3 regions of the Rhodococcus sp. OK302 genome follow, and region 3 is predicted to be linked to each of the others. Evidence: riboswitches for the same ligand, from Rfam matches in the RefSeq annotation. Region 3 holds a riboswitch; each other region holds the start of a gene.
What was found. A riboswitch is a leader RNA that binds a small molecule or an ion and turns the genes downstream of it on or off. The one in region 3 is predicted to bind cobalamin.

Region 1: linked by a shared signal. The riboswitch ahead of BDB13_RS07120 (CbtB domain-containing protein) and the one ahead of BDB13_RS15165 (magnesium chelatase subunit D family protein) in region 3 are both predicted to bind cobalamin.
Region 2: linked by a shared signal. The riboswitch ahead of BDB13_RS12935 (ABC transporter substrate-binding protein) and the one ahead of BDB13_RS15165 (magnesium chelatase subunit D family protein) in region 3 are both predicted to bind cobalamin.

The regions. Positions count from the first base shown of each region.
Region 1 covers NZ_NPJZ01000001.1:1,559,196-1,569,141, forward strand. The annotation lists gene BDB13_RS07095 (GAF domain-containing protein) at 1-607, opposite strand, end outside; gene BDB13_RS07100 (MFS transporter) at 773-2,272, opposite strand; gene BDB13_RS07105 (MarR family winged helix-turn-helix transcriptional regulator) at 2,388-2,843, shown strand; gene BDB13_RS07110 (flavin-containing monooxygenase) at 2,942-4,768, shown strand; gene BDB13_RS07115 (CbtA family protein) at 4,830-5,582, opposite strand; gene BDB13_RS07120 (CbtB domain-containing protein) at 5,573-5,767, opposite strand; cobalamin riboswitch at 5,792-5,932, opposite strand; gene BDB13_RS07125 (antibiotic biosynthesis monooxygenase family protein) at 5,986-6,294, opposite strand; gene BDB13_RS07130 (alpha/beta fold hydrolase) at 6,339-7,082, shown strand; gene BDB13_RS07135 (HIT family protein) at 7,067-7,492, opposite strand; gene BDB13_RS07140 (response regulator transcription factor) at 7,521-9,946, opposite strand, start outside.
Region 2 covers NZ_NPJZ01000001.1:2,813,026-2,822,971, reverse strand. The annotation lists gene BDB13_RS12950 ((2Fe-2S)-binding protein) at 1-34, opposite strand, end outside; gene BDB13_RS12945 (ABC transporter ATP-binding protein) at 31-801, opposite strand; gene BDB13_RS12940 (FecCD family ABC transporter permease) at 819-1,859, opposite strand; gene BDB13_RS12935 (ABC transporter substrate-binding protein) at 1,856-2,866, opposite strand; cobalamin riboswitch at 2,984-3,156, opposite strand; gene BDB13_RS12930 (MMPL family transporter) at 3,254-5,374, shown strand; gene BDB13_RS12925 (SDR family oxidoreductase) at 5,425-7,407, shown strand; gene BDB13_RS12920 (PLD nuclease N-terminal domain-containing protein) at 7,423-7,650, shown strand; gene BDB13_RS12915 (sucrase ferredoxin) at 7,643-8,530, opposite strand; gene BDB13_RS12910 (YdeI/OmpD-associated family protein) at 8,555-9,136, opposite strand; gene BDB13_RS12905 (hypothetical protein) at 9,146-9,649, opposite strand; gene BDB13_RS32940 (alpha/beta hydrolase) at 9,738-9,946, shown strand, end outside.
Region 3 covers NZ_NPJZ01000001.1:3,295,295-3,305,240, forward strand. The annotation lists gene mtr (mycothione reductase) at 1-1,148, opposite strand, end outside; gene BDB13_RS15150 (alpha/beta hydrolase) at 1,145-2,173, opposite strand; gene mqo (malate dehydrogenase (quinone)) at 2,320-3,858, shown strand; gene BDB13_RS15160 (GNAT family N-acetyltransferase) at 3,870-4,346, shown strand; adenosylcobalamin (AdoCbl) riboswitch at 4,470-4,625, shown strand; gene BDB13_RS15165 (magnesium chelatase subunit D family protein) at 4,635-6,581, shown strand; gene cobO (cob(I)yrinic acid a,c-diamide adenosyltransferase) at 6,604-7,218, shown strand; gene BDB13_RS15175 (cobyrinate a,c-diamide synthase) at 7,212-8,588, shown strand; gene BDB13_RS15180 (cobalamin biosynthesis protein) at 8,566-8,967, shown strand; gene cobA (uroporphyrinogen-III C-methyltransferase) at 8,964-9,946, shown strand, end outside.

The sequences.
Region 1 (9,946 bases), 1.7 Mb from region 3:
GTGCGACGGCGTCGACCAGGGCAAGAGTGGTGGGATGGACGGTTTTGGCCGGGCCGCTGATGTCCACGACACCGATGACACGACCGTCGCGCGGATCTCGGATCGGTGCACCGGCGCAGGTCCACGAATGATGGCTGCGCGCATAGTGTTCGGCCGAAAATATCTGGACGGCCTGACTTGACACCAGTGCGGTGCCGATGGCGTTGGTGCCGACCGAATTCTCTGCCCAGTTCGCGCCCTCGATGAATCCGAGCCGTGCGGCCTGATCCAGTACGCGATGGGAACCGCTGCGCCACAGCACTGTTCCGTGGATATCCGCGACCACCATGATGTTTTCACCGCTCGCGGTAACTGATTCGAGCCCGCGAGTCACATCGTCGAGAACGTCGTAGAGGCCGGATTCGCGGCGTCGTAGGTCTAGTTCGGCTACATCCATCGACGGTTCGGTGTGATTCTGCTCGGGATCTACTCCGAGATCTTTCAAGCGCTGCCAGGACTGACGCACCACATCGCGGGGGCGTGCCGGCGATTTGTCGCCGGCCATCGTCGCGTCGTACACCGCGGCGAGGGTCCTCGCGTAGTTACGAGGATCCTCGCCGGGTGGCATCGCGGGTTCGGGTAGCCGAGTCTCGACAGTGGACATGTCAGCGGCTGATCGATCCGGTGGTTGTGGCGCTCATCCAGGTCTCCTCGTTGGCATTGGCCGATGAGAGAGTTATATGTGATGGCGACCACACTATAGAAGGGTTGCAGGTGGTTGCAATGTGCAGAGTCAGACCTTCGCGACAGGCTGCGGTGCAACCATTTCGACTGGAGGATTCACCTTTCGGGCCGGAATCAGCGTCGTGATGGCGGCCGCGAACAGTGCGGCGCCGCAAGCGATGAGAAGGCCGGTGCGGAATCCGGCTTCCGTCGGCAGGGTGTGCCCGCCGAAGTCCATGCTCATCTGCGCGAGAACAACGCCGACGACGGCAGCGGAGATCGAGGTGCCGACCGAGCGCATCAGTGTGTTGAAGCTGTTTGCCGATCCGGTAGCGGACGGCGGGACAGCGCCCATGATCAGTGCCGGCATCGAGCCGTAGGCAAGGCCGATTCCCGCGTTGCAGATGCACGTGACGATCAACAGTCCCCAGGGCGTTCCCATGAGGAACATCGAGGATCCGTAACCCGCGGCGATGACCAGAGTTCCGAGCAGCAGCGTTATTTTGGGCCCCCGGCTAGCGGAGAGTTTTGCGCCGGCGACTGAGACAGTCATCATGACAAACCCGCCGGGTAGCATCCACAGTCCCATTGCCAGCATCGACTGTCCCATGCCGTATCCGGTGGCTTCGGGCAGCTGAAGGAGTTGCGGAAGGATCAGTGCCTGGGCGTACATTGCGAAGCCGACTGCGATGGAAGCCCCATTGGTGAACAACACCTGAGGCCGCGCGGCGATGCGGAGATCGACCAACGGATCGTCGGTGCTCAGCTCCCACCAACCCCAGGCTGCCAGGACGATGATGGTGGTCGCGAACAGTCCGAGGATCGATCCGCTGGTCCAGCCCCAGTCGCCGCCTTTCGAGACGCCCAGGAGGAGCGATATCAAGCCGACTCCCAGGCCGAGGGCGCCGATCAGATCGAAGCGGCCACCGGGATTGTGCACGGGTGTGGTGGGAACGAAGAACCAGATCAGCACTGCGATGGCAACGCTGAGGACGGCAGATCCCCAGAAGAGGACGCGCCAACTGGTGTGCTCTGCCACGGCAGCAGCCATGGGGAGTCCGAGGGCTCCGCCGATGCCCATGGAAGAGCTCATCAGGGCGATTGCGGAATGCAGTTTCTCCGGGGGGAATAGATCGCGCAGTGCGCTGATACCCAACGGGATCATGCCGACGCCGATGCCCTGGAGTCCGCGGCCGATGACCATCGGCATCAATGACGACGCCGTAGCGGCGACAACTGATCCGGCAATCAGGGGAATCGAGCAGATCAGGATCATCTTTCGTTTGCCGTACAGATCGCCGAGTCGGCCGGTGATCGGTGTTGCCACTGCGCCTGCGAGCAATGTGGCCGTGATGACCCACGACGCGTTGGATGCCGATGTGTTGAACAGTTTGGGGAGATCCCCGATCAGTGGCACGACGATCGTCTGCATGAGCGCAGCGACGATGCCCGCAAATGCGAGCACTCCGACGAGGCCGCCGGGGCGGACGTCGGGTTGCGTCGAACTTTCCACGCGCTTCTCCTTATTTGTATAAAGTAAAGAATCGTTTACGATGCGAACGAGTTGCATCATGCAAGAGATGTGCAGCATACATATCGTTTGTAGTGTGCACATACCGGTGGGGTACCGTCGGGCCGGATCCCGTATGGACGGGGGCAAAGAGTGGATCGACAGAAGGACCGGCATGGACAAGCCCACGCATTTGATCGAATTCGAGACCATGCTCCTGGGGCGATATCTGACCATGCAGGTCCCTCGATCCAAGCGTGACGGCAGCAATCTCGACCGCAGTGCCTACACGTTGTTGAGTCGCATCAGTATTGACGGCCCGATGTCCATCGGTGAACTCGCTGACGCCTTCGGGTTGGATACGTCGACGCTGAGTCGTCAAACATCATCGATGTTGAATTCCGGACTTGTAGAACGTATTTCGGACCCGGAGGGGGGAATGGCGCGCAAGTTTCGGATCACCGACGAGGGGGCGCGCAAGCTCGAAGCCGAGCGTGCCGACAATATCGTCGGCCTGGGTCAGGTAATGGAAGATTGGGATCCCGAGGACGTCGCCACCTTTGCGTCATGGCTGCAGCGTTTCAATACCGACATCGAAAGGCTTGCCGGGCGGCCCTGGCCCCGTACGTAGTTGGAGTTCGGTCCTCCGGCATTGCAACGGATTGCAACGCTTGTGACCTGAGCCTGCGATGCGGTGTGCTGTGTATCACATTCCGAGAAGGAGAAGTGATGACGCAAACCATCGATTCCACGGTTTCACCCACAGTGGCTGTGACACCTCAGGATCGCGTCGACGCCTGGCTGGCAGATTTCGAAGCAGCACTGGCAGCTCGCGACATCGCACGCGTCGCAGAAAAATTCGCCTACGACAGTTTCTGGCGTGACCTGGTGACGTTCACGTGGAACATCAAAACCGTCGAAGGACGTGAGCAGATTGTCGACATGCTCACCGAGCGTCTCGACGACACCGATCCGTCTGGATTTCGCACCACCGAGACGCCGGACGAAGCTGACGGAGTCATTTCTGCCTGGATCGAATTCGAGACTGCAACCGGCCGGGCCCACGGACACCTTCGATTGAAGGGTGATGAGGCCTGGACATTGCTGACGTCTCTCCAGGAACTCAAAGGCCACGAAGAAGGTAAAGGAACCCGTCGACCCCGCGGGGCGAAGCACGGTGCCGACCCCAACCGCGTGACCTGGGCAGAGCAGAAGGAAATCGAAGACCGCGAACTCGGTTACACCGCACAGCCTTACGTCGTGATCGTCGGCGGCGGACAGGGCGGTATCGCGCTCGGCGCCCGTATGCGTCAGCTCGGTGTCCCGGCCGTCGTGATCGACAGTCACGAACGCCCCGGCGATCAGTGGCGCGGACGCTACAAGTCCCTGTGCCTGCACGATCCGGTCTGGTACGACCACCTGCCCTACATGCCGTTTCCCGACAATTGGCCGGTATTCGCCCCCAAAGACAAGATCGGCGACTGGCTCGAGATGTACACCAAGGTCATGGAGGTTCCGTACTGGAGTTCCACCACCTGCACCTCGGCGTCGTTCGACGAGAAGGCGCAGGAATGGACAGTCAACGTCAACCGAAACGGTGAAGTGTTGACGTTGCGGCCCAAACAGTTGGTGATGGCGACCGGGATGTCCGGCAAGGCGAACGTTCCGACGTTCCCGGGGCAGGACACATTCCTCGGCGATCAGCACCACTCGAGCAAGCATCCCGGCCCGGATCAGTACGTAGACAAGAAGGTTGTGGTCATCGGGGCGAACAACTCCGCACACGACATCTGCGGGGCGCTGTGGGAGAACGGCGTCGACGTCACGATGGTGCAGCGCAGTTCGACGCACATCGTGAAGTCGGATTCGTTGATGGACTTGGGCTTGGGTGATCTGTACTCGGAGCGTGCACTGGCTGCCGGAATGACCACACACAAAGCTGATCTCACGTTCGGATCACTGCCGTACCGGATTATGCACGAATTTCAGATTCCCGTGTACGACGCAATCCGTGAGCGGGACAAGGACTTCTACGACAGGCTCGAGAAGGCCGGCTTCGAGCACGACTGGGGCGACGACGGTTCGGGCCTGTTCATGAAGTACCTACGACGCGGCTCGGGCTACTACATCGACGTCGGCGCAGCCGAGTTGGTTGCCAACGGAGATATCAAGCTGGCACACGGGAATGTTCGTGAATTGACCGCTGACAGTGTCATTCTCGAAGACGGTACGGAACTGCCGGCCGATGTCGTGGTGTACGCAACCGGTTACGGCTCGATGAACGGGTGGGTTGCCGATCTGATCGGTCAAGATGTTGCGGACAAGGTCGGCAAGGTGTGGGGCCTCGGCTCGGACACGACCAAGGACCCGGGCCCGTGGGAAGGCGAGCAGCGCAACATGTGGAAGCCGACGCAGCAGGAAGCTCTCTGGTTCCACGGAGGTAATCTGCATCAGTCGCGGCACTATTCGCTGTATCTCGCGCTTCAACTCAAAGCGCGTTACGAGGGCATCCCGACGCCGGTGTACGGCTTGCAGGAAGTGCATCATCTGAGCTGACGCCTGCTTGTGCTGTGCGCCTTTATTAACCGCGGGCGGTTAATAAAGGCGCACAGCAGTTTCAGCGAACAGCGAACTTTTTCGCGATTTCGACTTCCTTCGAGGCGCGCTCGGTGAGGAAGGCGAAAGCCAATCCGAGAACGAGCCACAACGTCGCCTGCGTAGCGAGCGACGACAATCGGAACTCCCACAGCAGAGTTGCCGGAAAATCGTCGCCGACCTCGTTGATCGTGGGCAGTGATACGTAACCGATCGCGACGATCACCAAGAACGCAGCAACTGGAGCGGCGATCCGGACACTGAGGAACTCATGAGCTGAAACAGCTTTCGCGGCGGCTGCCGCAGCGGTGACGGCCAACAAGCCCAGAATGACGGTGGCAAGCCACAGCAGCGTCCGCTGGTTGATGGTGTCGGGATCGCCGACAGCGGGAGGATTGGCCGGGTACTTGAAGAAGGGCACGGCTTCGATAGCGAGCCACCCGCCTGTAGCGATGGTTATTGCCAACAACGGCCCGGCCATCGAGGTGATCCGTCGGGTGTAGTTGGCAACTACGGCGAAGATCGCGCCCAATGCCAATCCGGCCAATGATGTGGCGAGAAACAGTCCGGCGCGTTGACCGTCACGAGTAACGAGGGGTGCTTCTTCGCTGCCATGGGTATGTCCGCCGGCACTGCTGGCTTCCTCGATCGCGATGGCGGCATTGACGTGCGGTTCACCCAGCACGTATGCAACCCCGCCGGCAAGGATGCCCGCGATCAAACCGGCCAACAAGCCACGAATCAGAAGCTTCGTGAAATTGTCGGCTAGTGGCACGGCACGCCCATCAAGTGGCGTCCGTCGTGCATCAGTTCATGCATGTACATGCCGGTGCGCGAGATTGCGCCCTGGTCGAATCCGACCACGTAGAGAGTCAGCATCGCGAGCACAACTATTGCTGCGGCGATGAAAGCGAGACGAGTCGAATCGATCGACGTGTCGGGAGAATAAGCGAGTGCCATCGAAGCCTCCTGGGATTTCGCGTCCCCTAGGTCCATGCGATGGCCGAAGTGTCTGGCTGTCGAGGTTGTTCACCTCGAATTACAGTGGCGCGACCGCTCCGGGCTTTCACCGGATTCCTGTCGGACCATCGCGTTTACAAGCGAACCATAGCAGCGAATGGCGTCTGATCGTGAAGGATTTTGTTCGCCAGGCGAGCGAAATCCTTCACGATCGTCACTCAACTCTTGGCTGGGACGTCCAGAACTACCTCGAATTCGAGCAGCGACGCACCCGAAGCGACGGGCTTCGCGCGCTCACCGGAGTGCGCTGCGCGGGCCGGACCGTCGCGCCAGTCGGCGAACGCCTGCTCGGTCTCCCACTGCGTCACCACGAAGTAGCGGCTCTCGCCCGCGGTGGGGCGGAGGAGTTGGAACCCGAGGAAACCGGGAGAGTTCTCCACTGCGGATGCGCGTGCTGCGAAGCGCTTCTCCAGTTCGGGGCCGGCGCCCTCGGGAATTTCGATTGCATTGATCTTCACGACTGCCATGTATCCGACATTACCGCGCGCGCTCACCGCGTACGGTGACACTCGTGTTGCATGACGAAGGTGGGACGGGTCAGCCGATTCTTTTGTTGCACGGCCTCATGGGTAGTGCACGAACCTGGCGCCGGCACGTGCCGTGGATTCGCGAGTTCGGACACGTCTACACGTTTGACGCGGCCGGGCACGGTCGACCTGCACCGAAGGAGCTGACGACGGAGGCGTTCGTCGAGGACGTCGCGGCGGCAGTAGCGGGAATCGACGAGCCGATGATCGTGATCGGGCACTCGATGGGCGCTCTCCACGCCTGGTGTTTTGCAGCGGCACATCCGGAAAAGGTACGGGCGTTGGTCCTCGAAGACATGGCACCCGACTTCCGCGGACGCACCGCGGAGAACTGGGCGCAGATGGTATCGGCGTGGCCTCAGCCTTTTGCTACCGAGGATGCGGCAAAGGAGTTTTTCGGTCCGGTTGCCGGACAATACTTTCTGGATTCATTCACCCGTCGCGACGACGGTTGGTACCTCCACGGTGACGTCTCCACATTCCGGGATATCTCCGAGGAATGGGGAACGCGCCATTTCTGGGACCAGTGGGCTGCGGTGACTGCGCCGACCTTGCTTATCGAGGGCGAGTACACAATTACACCGGACGGTCAGATGCGTGAGATGGCGCAGCGTCCGGGAACGCAGTACGTACGCATTGCTGACGCCGGACACTTGGTCCACGACGATCAACCGCAGAGTTATCGGGACGTCGTGACGGAATTCTTGATAGCTCAGAGAGCGAGCTGACTGCGGATCGACTCTCCTGCCTGCTCGAGTTCGACAGCTCGCCGGGCCAGCAGGCCCGCGGCGAACTTCGCTTTGTCTCCGAGGTGCCGCGGGACGACGTGTAGGTGGGAATGGAAGACCGTCTGCCCAGCCGCGCGTCCGTCGTTGACCAGAAAATTGACTCCGTCCGCCGCGATATCGCATCGACGCAGTGCTCCGGCTACCAGCGTCCCGACGCGGAACATCTCAGCGCCCTCGTGGTTTTCGAGTTCGTCCAGGTTTGTCGCATGGCGCTTGGGGACTACGAGCGTGTGCCCGCGACTGACCGGTCGTGCATCGAGGAAGGCCAGCACGGTCTCGGTTTCGAGGATCCGGATCGCCGGTTGGGCGGCTCCGACGATGTTGCAGAAGATGCAGGTATCGGTGTTCATGCCTACAGAATGTATCCGGTCGACCGATTCAGAGCAGTCGAAGTTCCCGTGCCCGGGTGAGGGCTTCCTTTCGATTGTGCGCACCGAGTTTGCGATACATCGTGCGCAGCTGGGTCTTGATCGTATTAACGGATACGAAGAGTTTGTCGGCCATTGCCGCCGAACTCAGTCCGTCGTCGATCAGTGAGAGGACGGTGCGTTCACGTTCGGTCAATGTGACGATCTGCAACGATTGTGGAAAAGCTTCGGCTGGAATCACTTTCAAGAACTGTGCGAGTGCGCTGGAATTGGTTTCCGCCAGGGATTCGAGCTGATCGATGTCGGGCCGGGCAATGGTCGAGAACGACCGCAGATTGCCGGTCTGATCTGCGATGCTGCACGCTTTGGACCAGGCCTCTGCGGCTCGCCGGTGTTCACCCAACTGGCAATGTGCGACGGCCTGAACGAGGAGTGTTTCCATCTGTGCGCGCGGGTATGATTCACCGGCCCAATCGAATTGGTGGCACAGTGCCACTGCGGCTTCGTTCTGTCCCGTCTTCTGGCGGAGTCGGGCAACAGACGTCAGGGTCCACGGATTGTCTGCCGGGTCGTCGATCTCGGCGGCCAGCGCCGACGCTTTGTTTCCGTCCCCGAGAGCAAGAGTGAGATCGATTTCGGTCGAACGCATCAGTGGGCCGGCAAACGAACCTGGTTTCAGGTGCTTCTGATGTGCGTCAACCGCGCTGTGTAACAAGGACAGTGCGGAGAATGTGTCCCGACGAGCCAGCGCGTATTGGCAATGGGCGTAGATGACAAATGCCCACAGTTCTTCCCTCTCGGCCGCGTGACCCAGCGCAGTGAGGGCTTCGTCTGCCGCAGCAAAGTCGAGAGTGTCGAGCGATGCAAGCGTGCGGGCGACCAATCCGGATACCTTGACCATCGATCGGAGCCTGTCGTGAGCATCCGGATGCCGGTACTCGAGTTGGGTCCATCGCTGCGATTGCAGGGGTTCGCCGACTATCGCCCAGTTCATTGCAGCACTTCCGGCAGCGTTGATGGCGATATAGTCGGCTCCCTGCGATTGGCCTCCCCGGTAGGCCGTTCGCATCTCGATAGTCGACTCTGCGAACCTTCCGTTCAACTGAAATGTGATTCCCCATTGCAGGTGCATGATCGGGAGTTGCGCGGTCACGTCGTCAGGATTGTTCTCGAGAGCGCTTCGGCTCAATTGCGATAGGCGACGGGTTGTTTCGGCTGCCTGCTCGTATTCGCCGGCTATGCGCAACATGATCGATTGCACGCAGCCGACGCTGAGTGCGTCTTTTGCGCTATCTCCGGCGCCGAGTGCCCGAAGTTCTTCCGGAGAGGTAGGGAGCGTATCGACGAGGCTGACATTTTTGGTCATGTGCATGGTGTAGAGGTTGCGTCCCGCTTTGACGGCAACGTTCTTTCCGACGGCTTTTTCCGGAAGCCTTTGCAGTGCAGAGCGAATGGTTTCCAAGTTGTCGGAGATCATCGTGACCCAATGATGTTCGATAATGTGGACGACGAGTTGCCAATCATGTGCTTCGACGGCGTACTTCAGTGCCGACGCGTGGCGTCCGGAATCGAGTCGGTAGTGCGCGAGCAGCGACATCTGTTGTGCTGGATCAATTCCGGACTGCGCTTGCAGTGCGAGGATCGAACGTCGAACTGCTGGAGCAAGTTCCCACGTTTCCTCGGTCTCGGTTTCAATTCGGGAGAAAGTGCCGACGGTCTCCAGGAGGAGGAGGCGCCCGCGAATGTGCTCGCGAGATTCGCCTGACTCGAACAGATGGCGTGCGGTATCCACGTCAAGGGTTCGTGCCGTCGCGCACGTCACGATGAACTCGCGATGGTCGGCGATTTCGGAATCGGCGAGGATTTTCTCGTGTATGTATTTGTTGATGGCGCGTTGCAGGTTCAGTTCGAGAAGATCCCCTCGACGGTCTTGTTGCGGAAGGGCTTTGACGACTGAAACGACTGATCGCACCAGGGCGGGCAGTCCGCCCGTCGTCGCGGTGATCTGCTCGGCTTCGCCGGGAAGCAGAGTTGTGTCGGAGAGGCCGAAGAGCATTCGGGTGTCTTCGATGCTGAACAGCAGGTCGTCAGCACCGATCAGTGTGTGATCGATGTCGAGGAGATAGGGCTCGGGGAAAAGTGTCAGGCCCGACAGTGTTACGACGAGATCCAGGTGGTGGCATCGAGATACAAGTTCGATCAGTTGGCTTTCCAACTCGGCGTTCGGAATCCGATCCGGACGGATCAACACGAGTTGTACGGATCTGTCTGACTCGGCCAGCGCTGCGAGGAGATCTGTATACGAATCGGCGGGTGTGGCCGAAATTGCGATACCCGACTGACTGCATTGGCGGAGGACCATCGACCAGTAATCCGCGGTGCTAGAACTGGGATGGGGGGCGGCAACCCAGACGGGTAGGCGTCCGGACGTGCTAC
Region 2 (9,946 bases), 480 kb from region 3:
TCCGCGCATAGATCTCAGCGATCTTCTCACTCATGCCAACCCCACAATCTCCATCCGCGGACGCACACCTTGTTCCACTCGAGCCTTGATCCCGAATACCTCGGCCAACAACGATTCTTCCAGTACCAGGGCGGTCGGCCCACACGCACGCACGTCACCATCGGCGAGGACTGCCAGTCTGTCGCAGTACTCGACAGCCAACCGTAGATCGTGCATCGTCACCACAATCGCCAAGCCTCGAGACGCCAATTCGGTGAGCAGTTCCATCACGATCAATTGATGCCGTAGATCGAGGTGGTTGGTCGGCTCGTCGAGCAACAGGATCTTGGGTTCCTGCGCCAGCGCACGGGCAATCGACACGCGTTGTCTTTCACCGCCCGAGAGACTGGCGACATCGCGCCCGGAAAGTGCCGCGAGGCCGACCTGTTCGATGCAGCGATCCACGATCTCGGCATCGCGGCTCGTGGTCCGATCCAACCAGTTCCGATGCGGTGTCCTACCGAGCGCTACGGATTCGCGAACCGAAAGCCCGCCGGACACAGCAGGTTCCTGGACACTCGCCGATACAGTTCGAGCAATGTCCCGGCGCGAGAGCGACGTTGCGTCCACCTGATCGATCAGCACCGCCCCGCCGCTGGGAGTCAGGGCGTTGTAACAACAGCGCAGTGCCGTGGTCTTGCCACTGCCGTTCGGTCCGACCAGACCGAGAACTTCACCCGCTGAAACCTCGAAGCTGATGCCGTGCAATACCTCCCGGTTACCCAGGCGGGCTCGGGTGTCCACGAGTTCCAGTAGCGTCACTGGCTCCAGCCCTAGCGTCACTGTTCCAACCTCCGATACTGACGAGAAAGCATCCAGACGAAGATGGGTGCACCCACCAAGGCGGTGATGACGCCCACGGGCACCTCCGTCGATTCCGATACCGAACGAGCCACTGTGTCTGCAGCGACCATCGCAACGGCCCCCAACAGTGCCGCTGCCGGGAGGAGACGAATTGCTCTGGTACCTACAACAAAGCCGGCAAGATGCGGGATCAACAATCCGATGAAGCCGATGCCGCCGGCGACGCTCACGGCGGCACCGGCAAGCACGGACACCGCGAGAAGCGACAACACGCGAAACCGTCGTACGTTCATACCGAGAGCAGCGGCGCCGTCGTCACCCGTCTGCAGGACGTCCATCCATTGCGCGCTGAGCATCAGCGCTATTCCGACGACAACGAGCGCAACTGTCGGGAAGATCAGCGTCGACCATCGTGCGTCACCGAATCCGCCGGCCAACCAGTGCATCACGGAGGTCACATGCTGATCGTCTGCCAAAACCAGAATGCAGAAAGTGATGAGCGCCGAGAATATTTGTGAGAGTGCAACACCCACCAGAATGATCGCCGTCGGCTGTGGGTATCGCCCACCGATCAACAAGGCCAGGAACAACGGCGCCATCGCCCCGATGAAGGCCGCTGCCGGGATCGTGAAAACCCCGAGTACGCCGGCTCCGATTCCGAGCACGGACACCAACACAACCATGAAACCGGCGCCGGACGACACTCCCAGCAGGTAGGGGTCCGCGAGCGGGTTACGCGTGACGGCTTGAGCCACTGCACCCGACATCGCCAACGATGCACCCACGACAGCTGCGGTGAGCGCGCGCGGGAGTCTGGAATCGATGACGATCGACTCCCTCGCTACCGACCACCAGGTCTCGAAAGTTCCTGGCGCCAAGCGTGCTCCAACTATCGCCCACACATCACCGACTGGGATACGGACCGATCCGAAGGACACCGCCAGCCCCAGCGCCACCGCCAGTGCGATCAGTAGGCCAACGAGCAGAGTGCCGTACCCGGCACGCGAACGAGTCACTGTGCCGCGTCAGAGCCTGCAGTTGAAGCGCCCGGATGGAATGCCGTGGCGATTGTCTGCGCTGAACGCACCAGGCGTGAACTCTCGAAGAGATCCGCCAGAGGTACCACGACAAATCGGTTCTGCTGCACTGCCGGTGTCGTTGCCATCAACGGCTGGGACCGCAGGAAGTCGATCTTCTGATCGGCTGTCTTGTCGCCGTAGTCGATGATGACGATGGCCTGGGGCGCGCGTTCGGCAACGGTCTCCCAGGTGGTCTTGAAATAGGGCTTGGGTCCTTCGGAGAAGATGTTCGTCACACCCGAGTACTCCGCTACCAATTCGCCGACGCCGACGCCGCCGACAGTTGTCGGGACGTCCTCGCCGCTGTCGTAGAAGAAGGAGGACACCGGCGCAGCATGATCGACCGAAGCGCGGACCTCGTCGAGGCCGGTACTGATCTGCTCGGCCACGGCGCGAGCGGAATCTTCGACGCCCAAGACGCGGCCGAGCTGGGTGTAGTCGTTCACCAGGAGTCCGATGTCGGGGAATCCGGTGCCGCAGTATTCGGAGAAGAGGAAGGTGTTGATGCCGTGCTCTGCGAAGGCATCCCGTGATCGACCCTGCTTCTCGTTGAAGGCACTAGTCATTCCGCCCACTACGAAGTCAGGATTCACGTCGAGGATCTGCTCCGCACTCGGGAAGGTGTCGGACAGACTGGGAATCTTGTTGAACTGTTCTGCAGTCTCCGCGGTGGGCGGGTTGTCGCTGTACGCCCGACCGACGATGCGGTCACCCGCACCGATCTCGATGAGAGCCTCGGTGACATGGCCGTTCAGGGACACGATGCGTTGCGGAGGCGAATCGAAGCTGACTTCTCGATCACAATTGGTGACGGTGATCGGTTGCGCAAAAGACTCGACCGAAGTGGAACCTTCTGCCGCTTCGCCTTTCGAACAGCCGGTAGATACCAGGGCAACCGCGATCAAGGCGGCGGCAACTCGGGAGGCGGAAATCTGCAGTGACACGGGGACCTCGTAAGGGCTCAGAGCCACGAATGAGAATCCGACAGCGAACTCTTCACCGCGTGGATCCGCGGGCCAGAACTCCTGCTGGACTTCCGTTTCGTAGACCACGACGAATGGGATGTCGCACACCGCACGGTGGGTAATCGGACTCGTCGACGCTCGGAAACTACCGAGACTTTCGACCTACCGTTGCGGGTCAGTGCCGGATTTGGACCGGCTTCCCCCACTCGTGTGGCTTACAAGTGCTTCACAGCAGTATGCACGATGCATCCGAACCGGGTCACGCGGATCCAGGAAGGCTCGCATCGACGAAACCTGAGGCAACAGGATTCCGGACCATTACAGTCGGTACGGCCATGTCCGAAAAATGTAAGTACCGGAGTTGAAATGACACGTTGGGCCCATACCGTCGTCTACCGAAAATGGTGGGTGCTCTCGCTCGCGATCCTCATCGTGCTCATCAGCGGCGTCTGGGGTCTCGGAGTGTTCGGCAAACTCAGCCAGGGCGGGTTCATCGATCCGGGAAGCGACTCCGCAAAAGTCGCGGATATCATCGAGGCGAATCTCGGGCCCCAAACACCCGACATCATCGCGATCTACACGCCGACGGACGGCCGGACCCTCGACGACATCGGACCGGCAGTGACGGCCGCCGTCGATCAGTTCAAGACGGAAGTATCGACGGCGTCGGTGAAGTCGTATTGGACCGCCGACGCCGCAACACGTCCGAACCTTCTGTCCCACGACGGGACGATGGGGGCTGTCGCCATCACGTTGGCACCGGACTCGGGGATCACGTCGGCAACCTTCACCGATCTCCTTCCGACACTCGAAGTTGAAGGTGCGCAGACACAATTCGCCGGTAATACCGTGGTCGGTGTCGCCTTCAACAACACGCTGGAGAAGGATCTGGTAGTCGCTGAGGCCATCGCCATCCCGATAACCCTGGTGTTGTTGGTCTTCATCTTCGGCGGCATCGTCGCTGCGGCTGTACCGGTTTTTGTCGGCGTCCTGAGCGTGATGAGCGCCTTGGCTGTTCTTCGGATTCTGACCTACTTCACCGATGTCAGTTCGTTCTCCATCAACGTGGCATCGCTCCTCGGACTGGGACTTGCCATCGACTACGGCCTGTTTGTTGTCGGCAGGTTCCGTGAAGAGCTCGAATCCGGGTCCGAACCCGGCGCAGCTGCCACCCGCACCGTTCTGACTGCGGGCCGTACCGTCATGTTCTCGGGTCTACTTCTCATCTGTGCGTTCAGCGGCATGCTGGTGTTCCCCCAATCCGTGATTCGTTCACTGGGATTCGGGGCCATTGCCGCGGTCCTGAGCGCCGCTGTCCTGTCATTGACCGCAGTGCCTGCGCTGCTTGCCATTCTGGGCCACCGCATCAATTCGTGGACCTGGCGCAAGGGTGCAGCCCAACGCGGAGAAGAACGTTCGCGTAAGTTCTGGGGACGCGTCGTCACCGGGGTGATGAAACGCCCAGTGGCCGTGTCGGTCACGATCGTCACCGTCCTGCTCGTTCTGGCATCGCCGCTACTGGGCGCGCGGTTGGGCGAACTCTCGTTCACCGCACTTCCTGCCGACGACCCAGCCCGCGTCGCCATGGAGACCTTGGTCAACGATTTTCCGCAAACCGGCAACGGTGCGACGCTGATCCTGCAAGCGCAGGGCGACACCGTTCTCACACCCGCAGAGGGCGCCGCAATCGCCGAAGCTGCGGGCCAGGTCGAGGGCATCGGGCAGGCAACCGTCGTCGCGACCACGAACAAGTTGGTCGCGGTCCAAGCGTTCTACAGCGAAGGTTCCACGTCGCAGTCTCAAAGCAGCGCTGTCACAGACCTGCGGGCGATCCCCGCACCGGACGGCACCGAACTGTTGGTAGGCGGCGGTCAAGCCATGGTCGACGACGGCAATAATGCTGTCCTGCACTGGTTGCCGGTCATGATGTTGATCATGGTCGGTTCAACCCTGGTCCTGTTGTTCCTGGCATTCGGATCAGTGGTGTTGCCGATCAAGGCGGTCCTCATGGCGGCTTTGAGTTTGGCCACCACCTTCGGTGTACTCACGTTCGTATTCCAGGATGGGCACGGCGTCGAACTGCTCGGGGTCAGCCAAACTCCACTCGAAGCTACCTTCGTCGTGTTGATCCTGGCCGTCGTCTTCGGATTGTCCACGGACTACGAGGTTTTCCTCATGTCCCGCATGGTCGAAGCCAAGAACGCGGGCGCGACGACGGAGGAGGCAGTCAAGTTCGGCACCGAGCGAACGGGACGGATCGTGACTGCCGCCGCACTACTTCTCATCGTCGTGACAGGTGCTTTCGCGATGTCCGGACTGGGCGTGATGAAGTTCCTCGGCGTCGGCATGATCGTGGCGTTGATCGTCGACGCGACCATCATCCGAATGTTGTTGGTGCCATCCCTGGTGAAGCTCATGGGCGATGCCAACTGGTGGGCACCGGCGTGGATGAAGAAAATTCACGCAAAAGTCGGTATCGGTCACTGATCGTGCTTCGCTCTAGCCGATTAACTTACTTTGGAGTAAGTTAGTCGGCTATGGCCACATACATCGTCACGGGCGGTACCGGATTCCTCGGTCGAGCGGTGCTGCCGCTCCTTCTCGAGCGTGATCCAATCGCCCAGATACATGTGCTGGTCAGAGCTGGTTCCGTGGCCAAACTTAGGGCGCAGATGTCTGATGTTGTCGGCCACGATCGGGTACATCCGATGATCGGCGATCTGACCGCACCCGGATTGGGCGTCGACTCACCGCCAGCCGCCGATCACATCCTGCACCTCGGCGCGGTGTACGACCTACGAGCCGGTGACGAGCAAGCCTCCACGAATGTCGAAGGCACCCGATCGGTGATCGACCTCGCCGTCCAACTCGACGCAACCCTCCATCACGTGTCGTCGGTCGCGGTTTCCGGCAGTTATCCCGGAACGTTCAGCGAAGCCGACTTCGACTGCGGCCAAGCCTTTCCGACGCCCTATCATCGCACCAAGTTCGAAGCCGAAAAGCTGGTTCGGGAGCGCGGCGGTCTCACCTGGCGTGTCTATCGCCCGTCTGCTGTGGTCGGCAATTCCGTCACCGGGGAAATGGACAAGATCGACGGTCCGTACTTCCTGTTTCCCGGATTGGCGCTGCTCGCGAAACTGCCGGCAGCGCTACCTGTTCCGATCCCCGATCTCGGGTCCACCAACGTGGTGCCGGTGGACTATGTTGCCGCTGCCCTGGTCGAGTTGATGCATCTCCCCGGTCGTGACGGCGAAGCTTTCCATCTGGTCAATCCGAAGCCTCAACCGGTTCGTGAAATCTACGCGGGACTGGCCAAAGCTGCCGGCGCCCCGCGCCCTTCCCTGAGTCTGCCTGGCGCCATTGCCAAACCGTTTGTCTCGGGACTCCCCATCGCTTCGGCGGAATCCGCGCGCAAGGTAGTTCTCGAGCGTCTGGGTCTGCCCGCGGCATTGCTCGACAATCTGACGATGGCCACAACTTTCACCTCCGAAAGGACGGTCGAAGCACTCGCCGGAACTGACTTGTCGGTTCCCGAGTTCGGCTCCTATTCAAAGGTTCTGTGGCGATACTGGCAGGAGAATCTTGACCCGAATCGGGCGCGTCACACGCACCCGGACGGCCCCCTCGTGGGCCGGATCGTCCTGATCACCGGCGGCTCGTCGGGCATCGGCCGCGCGTCGGCCATCGCTGCTGCAACCAAAGGTGCCACGGTACTCCTGATCGCCCGGCGTGCAGACGAACTCGACACTGTGGTCGGAGAAATCCGAGCGGCCGGCGGCACGGCCCACGGGTACCCGTGTGACATCACGGACGAGGAAGCCGTCGATCGCACAATGAAAAGCATTCTCGCCGAACATGATCACGTGGACATGCTGGTCAACAATGCGGGCCGATCCATCAGGCGCAGCGTCTACCGCTCCACCGACCGTTTCCACGATTACGAGCGGACAATGGCCGTCAACTACTTCGGCGCAGTCCGATTGGTATTGGCGCTCCTACCGACCATGCGTGCGCGACGCTTCGGCCACATCGTGAACATCAGCAGCGCCGGCGTGCAGGCCGCGTCACCCCGATTTTCGGCATATGTGGCCAGCAAAGCCGCCCTCGATGCATTCTCGGATGTTGTTGCTTCCGAAACACTGACGGATGGAATCACTTTCACCACAATTCACATGCCGTTGGTCGAAACCCCGATGATTGCGCCGTCCGGCGCTTCCAACAGCGGCCCGGTTACCAGCCCGGAAAAGGCCGCCGCCATGGTGATCCGCGCACTGATCGAGCGACCGAAACGCATCGATGTTCCACTAGGCACCCTGGGTGATCTGGGCACGATGTTCGCACCTCGCACCAAAGACCGAATCCTTCATCAGATGTACCGAGCATTCCCGGATTCGCCGGCGTCGAAGGGGCAGTCAGACGAAACACCGTCGGCGGCACCCGCACCCAGCCATCACTCTCGCTCACGATTGCGCAAACTCGGACGACGCGCCGCGCGCCTGGTCCCCGGAACACACTGGTGAAGTAGCGTTTCGACCATGGACGACAACACGAACCCGACGGTTCCCATCGGCTACGACATCGCCTGGGGCATTTCCGCGATCCTGTGGTTCGCACTCACTGCCACCGCGCTTTTGTCGGTTCTCCGGTCCACAACCCATCCGTGGGAATCGAAGATCGGCTGGTGCGCAATCATCGCCCTACTTCCGATCGTCGGAGCGACCGCCTGGTTCTTCCTCGGCAACCGTCCGGGCCGTTCTACGTAAGCAACAGTCCTGAACCCAATTCACGAACAGACTTAGCGGTAACGGGCCGAACAGGTTTGGGCACTGCCCCACAACTCGGTGGACGCGGAGGCAACTCCGAAGTTTCGGTCTCCACTTCCCATCGCCGACTGTCCACATGCTCAACGATGGATACCCCGGCACCCAGATCGATCACGCTCAGATCATCAACACCGCAGCTAATGTGCTGCCGTACAGCAATTTCCGACACCTGCCCTTGTGGAGTCCAGGTACTCCGGCCACGCAATCCCGGAAGGTAGACGCTGCCACTCATTGCTGATTCAACGGCTTCGAGGCTGTCAGCTTCGGACAGTCTGCCGTAGGTATAGCCGCTGGGAAGCAGGATCATCGACGGCGCAAAGCGATGCCCGCCGGTATGCGAACATTCCCACACATGCTCACCAAATGACCGAACCAGCTCTGCTGCAACGGGTCTACCGAAAACGGCGCAGCATTGATCGCGCTTACCGTGTGCGCACACCAGAACCATGGGTTCCTCGACGCGGTCGCCCAGACCGGGAGCCGGCCCGCCGAGCACTGCAAAGTCGATATCGAGGAGATCGAAGGGTGTATCGATCTTCACCCGCTCACACCAGGAATCGTCCGGATCGGTTCGAGCCAGCAACACCGTGTGGCCGGAAGTCAGCGGCTCACTACGACCCGGATGCCGGATGAACATGATGCGCACATCTGCCGCATCAGCCCGACGGCTCAACTCCGTGGCAAGTTCCTCACCCAACGCGGTGCCGTCGAGCACATCTCGGCCCCACGCGGCGGTGAACTCGAGGCACACCCAACCACGCACCTCCGCGGCTGTGCCTTCCAACGGCTCGTCGACGGCGGAGAGTGCTGAGCAGGTCATGGCTTCGATCACCACGCCATTGTGTCAGCTCCTGTCAGTGAAACTTTTACCCTCCGCGAGTTGGCTGATGAAGTTTGTGATCCGGCGCGCTCTGGTCTCCGGCCGCTTGGCCTCCTGCAACCGGTAGACGATTGTGAACCGGTTCGTAGAATTCAGAGTCTCGTAGAACGCCTGCGCCTGAGGATTCAAGGCGAGCGCGTCGAGGAAATCCTGCGGCACCTCGGCTTTTGCCGATCCTGCGTAAGCCTTTTCCCATCGACCGTCGGCCTTGGCCTTCTCGATCGCGGCAATGCCGGCTGGTTCCAACAGACCCGCATCAGCCAATCTCGCGACGATCTCCACGTTGCGTTTGGACCACGGACTACGCGTCGTACGTGGGGAGAACTTCTGTACGAAGAAGTTGTCGTCGACTCGCTTGGATTGACTGTCGATCCAACCGAAGCACAAAGCGACATCGAGGGCTTGGTCGTAGTCGATCGACGAATGAGATGAGGTCTTCTTGGCCATCTTCAGCCACACCCCCGGTACAGACTCGTGATTTTGCGACAGCCAGCGGCGAAACTCCTCGCCGTCCGCAAAGTATTCGGTGCCCAGTTCTACTGCCATCGTCGCTCCCTACAGTCTCGATGCCCATACTCTGACAAAGCCCTGCGACAGGTACCCCAGAGTTCCCAGCGCCAGCCCCCATTTTGCGATGCTGACAGCCGAGGTAACTCGCACCGCCCCGTCGCTGATCTGATCGCGGTGATCGAGAAGGTGCAATCCGACGACGTTCTCGATGTAGTCCCCGACAGCAGAAAGCACGGGTGCCACAGCCAGAGCTTTCTGCGTTGCCGGCGACAGTGGCACGTGCTCCCCCAGTCGCTGTGCACCCGCACGCAATGCCATTGCGTAGATCGCCGGATGTACAAAATCCGGGAAGTAGTGGCTACGGAAACGTGCAGTCTCGGCGTCATCCATTTTTGCCAGAACCTCGCGGTATCGACGAGCCGAGAATGCCGTCTGCACTTCCAGAACCCGCGGAGCCGCCGGACCCAGAAGTCTGACGATATTGGCCTGGGAGAGAACAAAAGCCGCGGACCACATGGCCATGGATCGCTGATTCGAGGTTCTGAACATGACCGCAATCTTGCCAGTTGCGAAATGAATGAGTCAGATGAATGCGGGTATCCCTACCGGTCAGGCCCGATCGATCACAGGAGAGCCCATGTCCACCACCGCCAAGCCGACGGTTCTTTTCATTCACGGACTGTGGATGCATCCGAGCACGTGGGAACCGTGGGCGCAGGCTTTCAACGAACTCGGCTACGCCACGATGGCACCCGGCTGGCCTGGAGACGCGTCTACCGTCGGAGAGTCCCGCGAACATCCTGAGGACATTGCCGATCACGGGATCGACGAAATCACCGACCATTA
Region 3 (9,946 bases):
CCGTAGGCGACGTCGCCGTAGGCCTGGACCTTGACGGTGATGTCGAGGCCGGCGTCGCGGGCCTGTTTCTCCGTCATGCCGACGTCGGCGATCTGGGGGTCGGTGAAGACGGCGGCGGGAACGAAGCGATGATCGGTGCTGCGTAGCCCGGAGGTGTCGTTCCAGGCGTCCTGCAGCAGGTTGTGCTGAACGACCCGCATCTCGTGGTTGGCGACGTGCTTGAGCTGATACGGCGATGAGACGTCACCGAGCGCGTAGACGCCTTCAACGCTGGTGCGCTGGTACTCGTCGACGACGATGGAACCCTTGTCGTCGAGTTCGATGCCGGCCTTGTCGAGGCCGAGAAGATCGCCATTGGGCTTGCGGCCCACCGCAACCAGGAGGACGTCGCCGGAAACGACTGTGCCGTTGTCCAGCTCGACGGCGATGTTGTCGCCGTCAGCCTTGACGGATTGCATCGGCGAGCCGAGGTGGACATCCCACTTCTTTGTCGCGAGTTCGGTGAAACGCTCCGAGATCTCGTCGTCCAGATGACGCAGCAGCCGCCCACTGCGGCCGATGATAGAGACGCGAGAACCCAACGCGGAGAACACGTGTGCAAATTCGGTAGCGATGAATCCGGAGCCGACGATCACAAGATGCTCGGGAAGTTCCGGCAGACGCATGATGTCTTCGTTGGTGTAGTACTTCACACCGCTCGCGGAGATCTCCGCGGGAATGATCGGGCGCGACCCGGCCGCGATGACTACCTGATCTGCCGTGATTGTTTCGCCCGTACCGGTGTCGATGGTCTTCGGACCGGTGAAGGTGGCGTGGCCGCGGTAGACGGTGGTGTTGGGGAGATCCTCGCTGCGGTAACGCTCACCGCCGGCGGAGATGGGATCGATGCGCCCGAAAACGCGCTTGACGATGTCCGACCAGCGGACGCCGTCCAGGGTGGCGTCGACACCGAACTTCTCGGCATGCGAGATGGTGTTGGCAACCTCGGCGGCGTAGACGAACATCTTGGTCGGGATGCACCCGACGTTGAGGCACGTGCCGCCGAAGGTGCCTTCTTCGAGGATGGCGATCTTCTTGCCGTCGAAACGCTCGTCGGGCAACGAGTTTCCGGAACCACTGCCGATGATGGCAAGGTCGTAATGCGTCACTGCGCAGTCTCCTGTGTGATGTCAGCGTCTGCGGCGAGGTGGCCTTCGAGCCACTCCAGCCACAGATCCAGTTCGGAAAAAGCTGCGGCCAGAGGCTTCTCGGTGGAGAGAAAGACGTCATGGCGCGCGCCGTCGATAGGAACGATGGTAGTGCGGTCGCCCAGGCAGCCGGCCCACCGCGCGATCTGCCGCACGTCGAGGACCGAATCCGCGATGTCGACGCTCGGGTTGTAGGACTTGGCGAATTGTGACTTCTTGGAGCGCAGGACCAGGGCGGGCACTCCGATATCGAGGCCGCGATGCAGTTGCGCGTGTCCGGCACGAACTGCTCGCATCCAGCCGAACGTGATGGGGCAACCGGATAGGGGTTTCCAGTCCAGGTTGTAGTCCCACTCGCCGTTGGCGGAGACGTGCAGGCTCGAGCCGTACGTCGGCAATCCGGTACCGGGAATGACGGTCTTCGCGGACACTCGGCCCACTGCATCGATGGCCGCCGTGCCGACGGATCGAACCATCGGCGGGCCCTGGAGGTCGAACCACGGGCTGTTGAGCACGATGCCGGCGATGCCGAGTCCGGCGGTTCCGCCAGGCCTGCGCTGGAGTCGGTCCAGCCACAACGGCGCGATCAATCCGCCGGTCGAGTGAGCCATCAGCAGCAGTTCACTGCCGTCGGTTTCGGCATTGACGATGCGCAGTGCCTCGTTGAGTTCCGCGTCGTACAACGCGAGATCCGACACGTAGTGGGCGGTGTGGCCCGGTTTCAGCGATCGCCCGCACTTGCGCAGATCCAGCGCGAAGAACGCGTAACCCTGCGCAGCGAAGTGCTCCGCCAGATGTTTCTGGAAGAAGTAATCGGTGAACCCGTGTATATACAGAACTGCACGGGTTGCGCGGGCGGCGTCGCCTGGCGGTTGATAGCGGACGAGTGTGGCATCCACCTCACCTTCACCGTCCGGATCGGTTCCGAGAGGAATGGTCAGCTGCTGATATCCGTCTCCGAGGACGTCTGGAACCCATGTAGTCACAGATCACAATCTAATCGTCGTTTCACGTCCGCGTTGTAGCGCACAATTGGGTGTGGTTAACGGCGCACTTACGCCCAGGTAACCTGTTCGGCGTAACACAGCAGGCGGATGCGCGCACGGCAAATGACAAGGAAGTCGATTCTCCAGTGTCGAATCAGAACGCGGTAGAGACGAAGACGGATGTAGTGCTCGTGGGCGCAGGCATCATGAGTGCGACGCTGGGCGCCCTGTTGCGCCAGTTGCAGCCCGATTGGTCGATCTCGACCTTCGAGCGCCTCGATGCCGTCGCAGCCGAGAGCAGCGACCCGTGGAACAACGCAGGAACCGGTCACTCCGCGCTCTGCGAGCTCAACTACACCCCCGAGAACCCGGACGGCACGGTCGACATCAAGAAGGCCGTCAACGTCAACGAGCAGTTCCAGGTGTCCCGCCAGTTCTGGGCGCACGCGGTTGAGCAGGGCATCCTGACGCAGCCCAAGGAATTCATCAATCCCGTCGCACACGTGAGTTTTGTCCACGGTGAGGCCAACGCCAAGTACCTGCGTGCCCGCTACGACGCACTTGCCGGCAATACCCTGTTCCGCGGCATGGAGTACATCGACGATCCGGCCGAGTTCACCAAGCGTCTGCCGCTGATGTCCAAGGGCCGCGACTTCTCGGACCCCATTGCTCTCAACTGGAGCCAGGACGGTACCGACGTCGATTTCGGAGCGCTCACAAAGCAGCTCGTCGGCCATATCGGCAAGACCGGCGGCATGATGTACTTCGGCCACGAGGTCACCAACCTGACGCAGAACTCCGACAAGACGTGGACAGTCAAGGTCACCAACACGCGTACCGGTGAAAAGCGCGTCGTCCGTACACGATTCGTATTCGTCGGTGCCGGCGGTGGCGCTCTGCACCTGCTGCAGAAGTCGGGCATCAAGGAAGCCAAGGGCTTCGGCGGCTTCCCGGTCAGCGGTGCGTTCCTGCGTTGCACCAACCCCGAACTCATCGCGCAGCACAGCGCGAAGGTGTACGGCAAGGCCGCTGTCGGCGCTCCGCCCATGTCGGTTCCGCACCTCGACACGCGCGTCATCGGCAACAAGCCGGGACTGATGTTCGGACCGTACGCCGGCTGGTCACCCAAGTTCCTCAAGCAGGGTCGCGTCACGGACCTGCCGGGTTCGGTCAAGCCCAACAACATCCTCTCGATGCTCGGCGTCGGCGTCAGCGAACTCGGCCTGGTCAAGTACCTCGTCAGCGAGCTCACCAAGAGCGAAGCCGGCCGTATCGTCGACCTGCGTGAGTTTGCCCCCAAGGCACAGGCTCAGGACTGGGAGCTCATCACCGCGGGCCAGCGTGTCCAGGTGATCCGCCGGGCCAAGGGCAAGGGCGGCGTCCTCGAATTCGGTACTGCCGTCGTGGCCGCCGAAGACGGATCGATCGCCGGCCTGCTCGGCGCATCCCCGGGTGCGTCGACGGCTGTTCCGGCCATGCTCGACGTCCTCGAGCGCTGCTTCCCGACCGAATTCCAGGGCTGGAAGGGCAAGCTTCGCGAGATGATCCCGTCCATCGGCGTTAAGCTCGCCGACAACGAGGGCCTGTTCGACCAGGTGTGGGATTGGTCTTCGAAGGTGCTCGAGCTCGATTCGGCCGCCGCAACCGGGGCTTCTCCGGTCGCGGATACCGCAGCAGCTGTGTGATAGTCGAGTCCATGACGGCAACAGCAGCACTCAAACGTTCGTGGGCACTCGATCTCGACAACAAGACGTTTTACGAGTTGCTGAAGCTTCGAGTGGAGGTCTTTGTCGTCGAGCAGGCTTGCCCGTATCCCGAGCTGGACGGGCGAGACCTGCTGACAGAGACGCGCCATTTCTGGCTCGAGCAGGACGGCCAAGTGGTGTGCACCCTTCGTCTTCTCGAAGAGCACGACGACGGCAAGAAGAGCTTCCGAATCGGACGACTCTGCACTTCTCGTTCGGCTCGTGGCGAAGGTCACACGACGCGATTGCTGCAGGCAGCGCTCGCCGAGGTCGGCGAGGCACCGTGTCGCATCAACGCCCAGACCTATCTGGTCGAGATGTACAGCAAGCACGGCTTCAAGACGGACGGCGAAGAGTTCCTCGAAGACGGAATTCCCCACACGCCGATGCGTCGTGGCGGCGGCGAAGCGTTTGTAGTCGCCAGCTAGTTCTGTAAGACAATTGACTCTGGTCGCGCCGCGACAATTGACCCTGGTCGCGCCGCGACAATTGACCCTGGTCGCGCCGCGACAATTGACCCTGGTCGGCTCGCTGAAAAGTGAGCCGACTAGGGTTTTTTCGATACCGAATGCTCGCGGGGAAGTCCTGTTCGATTCAGGCGCGGTCCCGCCACTGTGAAAGATCTCATCTGCGAAACGAGATCTCAGCCAGGTTGCCGCGACATTCGGATAAGCCAAGTTCTCGGCGAGGAAACCGAGAGGTGGAGGGATGTCGACGTGCGTGTAGAAGATGATCAGAGCGCGGTAGCGGGTTTTCCGTTCAGCGCCGTTGTAGGCCAGGACCAATTGAGGCTGGCGTTGATCCTGTGTGCGGTGCACCCGGGAATCGGCGGGGTGCTGGTTCGCGGCGAAAAAGGTACGGCCAAGTCCACGGTGGTGCGCGCTTTGACGGCGCTGCTGCCGGCGGTCGACGATGCCGGTGTCAGCCGTCCCGCGCGGCTGGTGGAACTTCCCGTCGGTGCGACGGAAGATCGGGTGATCGGCTCGATCGACCTCGAGAAGGTTCTTCGCGACGGTGAACGAGCTTTCCAGCCCGGGTTGCTGGCCGCAGCCCATCAGGGTGTTCTGTACGTCGACGAAGTGAACTTGCTCCACGATCATCTGGTGGATGTTCTCCTCGACGCTGCGGCAATGGGCCGGGTGCACATCGAACGTGACGGAATCTCGCACTCGCATGCAGCGAAGTTCGTTCTCGTGGGAACCATGAATCCCGAAGAGGGAGAACTGCGTCCACAGTTGTTGGATCGTTTCGGTCTCGCAGTGGATGTGGCAGCTTCTCGGGATGTCGATGTGCGCATGGACGTTGTGCGTCGCCGCCTCGACTACGAACGCGACCCGCAGGCTTTTGCGGCCCGCTACGCGCCGGCCGATCAGGAACTGGCGGCCGAAATTCTTGCGGCACGTGGGCAATTGGATTCCGTGGAGTTGAGTAACCGTGAGCTACGCAGAATTGCGTCACTCTGCGCATCTTTCGACGTCGACGGTATGCGTGCCGATCTGGTTCTCGCTCGCACCGCTACTGCCCATGCCGCGTGGCGCGGGGACACCGAGGTGACCGAAGAAGACGTGCAGATTGCCGCGGAATTGACTCTGCCACACCGTCGTCGACGCGACCCGTTCGATGAGCCGGGCCTCGATCAGCAGCAGTTGGACGACGCGCTGAGGCAGGCCGACCAAGATGCGCAGCAGCAGGCAGACGACGATGCGCGCGCTGGTGAGCCTGAGTCTCCCGAAAACCCCGAAGATGGTAGCCCTGAAGACGGTGGCCCGAATGATTCTGGCCCCGATGACGGACCTGACGATGACGGTCCGGAGGATCCTGACGGTCCGGGCGGGGGAGTGCGCGCCGCCGACCGACCGTCTGCTCCACCGAGCAGCCAATTTGCCACCAAACTCCTCGAAGTTCCCGGTGTGGGCGAAGGTGCGCCCGGACGCCGTTCGCGGTCCGAGTCTTCGCGTGGACGCGTCGTGCGGTCCACTTCCGATCGCGGCCACGGACTGCACCTGACAAGCACGGTCTTTGCGGCTGCGGGATCCCAGGTTGCTCGCGGCCGCACTACGGGACGGCTTCGGCTGGCGCCGACGGATCTGCGGGGCGCGATTCGTGAAGGGCGAGAAGGCAATCTGATCGTCTTTGTTGTCGACGCATCGGGTTCGATGGCGGCGCGTGATCGCCTGTCTGCTGTCACGGGGGCGGTGGTTTCCCTTCTTCGTGACGCGTACCAGCGCCGCGACAAGGTTGCCGTGATTACGGTGCGCGGGCGCGAGGCAGAAATCGTTCTGCCGCCGACGTCCTCGGTGGATATCGCTGTTCGTCGGCTGCAATCCATGCGCACGGGCGGTAAATCGCCACTGGCAGAAGGGTTCCTGCGGGCCCGGGAAGTTGTTCTGCGTGAACGGCTTCGGGATCCGCAGCGCCGCGCACTGGTAGTCGCACTCACCGACGGCCGCGCTACCGGCGGCAAGGACGCACTGCACCGTGCCAGAGTTGCTGCGCATCTGTTGGCCGATGCCTCGGTGGCGTCCATCGTCGTGGATTGCGAAACCGGGCTTGTCCGTTTGGGATTGGCCGCCGAACTGGCCCGAGAACTACGCGGCGGATGCGTCCGCCTTGCCGAATTGTCAGCGCAGCAGGTCGCGGGCGTCGTCCGCGCCGCCGCCTAACGTTTCCCCCCAGGAGATCACCATGCCCAAGGGCGTTCCCGAATCAGTTCCCGACGACGGCTTGACTACACGTCAGCGTCGTAACGCGCCGGTGCTGGCAGTCCACACCGGACCGGGCAAAGGCAAGTCCACCGCAGCGTTCGGTATGGCGCTGCGCGCCTGGAACCAAGGTTTCGACATCGGCGTCTTCCAGTTCGTGAAGAGCGCGAAGTGGAAGGTCGGCGAGGAAGCTGCGTTCCGTGCGCTCGGAAACCTGCACGACGAGACCGGCGTCGGCGGTCCGGTGCAGTGGCACAAGATGGGCGAAGGCTGGTCCTGGACCCGAAAGGCGGGTAGCGAAGAAGATCACGCCACCGCTGCTGCCGAGGGGTGGAAGGAGATCGCCCGTCGCCTTGCCAACGAGGAACATCGCTTCTACGTACTCGACGAGTTCACCTACCCTCTCAAATGGGGATGGGTCGACGTCGACGAGGTTGTGCAGACTCTGCGTGACCGACCGGGTAATCAGCACGTTGTCATCACCGGACGTGACGCTCCGCAGGCCTTGATCGAAGCGGCCGATCTTGTCACCGAGATGACCAAGATCAAGCACCCCATGGACGCGGGCCGGAAAGGCCAGCGGGGCATCGAATGGTGAGCTCTTCTACTCCCGCCGTCGTGATTGCCGCCCCCGCGTCAGGGAGCGGAAAGACCACGGTGGCAACGGGATTGATCGGTGCTCTTCGCAGTTCGGGTAGCAGCGTCGCGCCGTTCAAAGTGGGGCCAGACTACATCGACCCCGGCTATCACGGACTGGCCGCGGGGCGTCCGGGACGTAATCTCGACACCGTGCTGGTGGGGACGGATCGCGTCGGGCCGCTCTACAACCACGGCACCGCCGGTTGCGACATCGCAGTCGTCGAAGGTGTCATGGGTCTGTTCGACGGCAAGATCGACGAAGCCAACGCGCAGGCGTCGGCCGAGGGATCGACGGCGCAGGTTGCCTCGATTCTCGGCGCACCGGTTGTCCTCGTGATCGACGCCCGCGGCCACAGTCAAAGCCTCGCTGCGGTGCTGCACGGCTTCGCGACCTACGACGCGAGTGTGCGCATCGGGGGAGTGATTCTCAACCGCGTCGGCAGTGCCCGTCATGAGCAGGTGTTGCGACACGCGTGCGACAAGGTCGGGATCCCGGTTCTCGGTGTTGTTCCGCGCCTGGCGGAGTTGGAAGTACCGTCCCGCCACCTCGGATTGATTCCGGCGGCCGAACACGGAGCGGCAGCGGTCGCGGCAGTCGATGCGATGTCGGAGTTGATTGCAACGCACGTCGATCTTGATGCCGTGCGTACTTTGGCTACCTCGACGGTCAGCGAAGCCTCCTGGGACCCTGCCGTGGAAGTGGGGGACCATCGCGCTTCGAGGCCTGTGGTTGCGATGGCCGGCGGGCCGGCCTTCACCTTCGGATATGCCGAGCATCGGGAACTGCTCGTCGCGGCGGGCGCCGACGTGCAGGTCTTCGATCCTCTCGAGGACGAATTGCCCTCCGGCGCGGCGGCATTGGTTCTACCCGGCGGATTTCCCGAAGAACATGCCGTTGATCTGGCATCCAATACCGTTTTGCTGCAGCAGGTTCGAGACCTCGCCGGTGGCGGTGCCCCGATTCACGCCGAGTGCGCCGGCCTCCTTTACCTCGCGCGCAGTCTCGACGGACACGAGATGGCCGGTGTGATCGGCGTCGACGCGCAGTTCGGCAAGAAACTGACTCTCGGATACCGAGAAGCTGTGGCACTGGGGGATTCGAGCCTATTCGAAGCGGGATCCAGGGTTGCCGGGCACGAGTTCCATCGAACGTCGCTGGTTTCGGAATCGGCGGACGGGCACGTAGGTGCCTGGGGTTGGCGGCCCTGGGACGGCGGAACCAAGCGTGAGGGCTTTGTTCGCGGCGGTGTGCATGCCTCCTATCTGCATACACATCCGGCGGGTCAGCCGACATCGATCGCACGGTTTGTCGACGCAGCCCGTGGGTGAGGTGTACGTCGGCGTCGGATTTACCACTGCGGCCACCGCCACTGACATTGTCGACGCAGTGCGAGCGGTGACAGCGGGCGAGATGATTGCGGCTCTGGCCACCATTACTGCAAAGGCGTCTTCGTCGGCGCTCACTACGGCAGCTGACCAGCTGGCGGTACCGGTGGTCGCATTCGAATCGGAAAGTCTGGTCGCGGTGAATGTTCCGTCGCCGTCGCGACGAGTCGAGAATGCGGTGGGTGTGGCGAGTGTGGCGGAAGCCGCCGCGATCCTCGCTGCCGATCACGGACCGTTGGTCGTCGGCAAGACATCCACCAATACGGTGACCGTGGCTGCTGCCCGTAAAGTTCTACCAGCGTGTACAACGATCCAGAAATGAATGGAGTGCGAGTGAGCGAGCCCACCGCAGACGAGACCAACTACCTGGTCGGACTCAACCTGACCGATCGACGCGTTGTCGTGTTCGGCGGCGGGACGGTCGCCCAGCGCCGACTCGGCTTGCTGATCAGCTCGGGCGCCCGCGTGCACGTCATCAGCCGTGCGGTCACACCGGCAATCGAGGGTATGGCGACGGCCGGCCAGATCACGGTCGACGAGCGTCCGTACCAGGATGGTGACCTCGAGGGTGCCTGGTACGCGATTGCGTCGACGGATGAACCGGAGACCAACGCGGCGATCGTCGCCGAGGCAGAGCGTCGTCGAGTCTTCTGTGTGCGCGCGGACAACGCGAAGCACGGTACGGCTGTCACGCCTGCCAGCGCCGAGTACGACGGCATGAGCATCGGCATCCTTGCCGGCGGCGATCACCGTCGTTCGGCAGCTGTTCGCACCGCTGTGGTCGAAGGGCTGCAATCGGGTCTTCTCGCGGACACCGCCGAACCGGCTGCGCCCGGTGTGGCACTCGTCGGCGGCGGCCCCGGTGATCCGGACCTGATCACGGTGCGTGGCAGACGACTGTTGGCGCGTGCCGATGTCGTCGTCGCCGACCGCCTGGCACCGCCGGAATTGCTGGCAGAACTCGGCCCCGACGTCGAGGTGATCGATGCCGCGAAGATTCCGTACGGTCGGGCCATGGCTCAGGAAGCCATCAACGCTGCGCTGATCGACAATGCCAAAGCCGGAAAGTTTGTCGTCCGGCTCAAGGGTGGCGATCCGTACGTGTTCGGCCGTGGCTACGAAGAGCTCGAAGCCTGTGCCGCAGCAGGTGTCCCGGTGACAGTCGTTCCGGGAATCACGAGCGCGATTTCGGTACCGTCGGCGGCCGGTATTCCGGTCACACATCGCGGCGTCACCCACGAGTTCGTGGTTGTCAGCGGTCACGTTGCTCCGGACCACCCGGATTCGTTGGTCGACTGGTC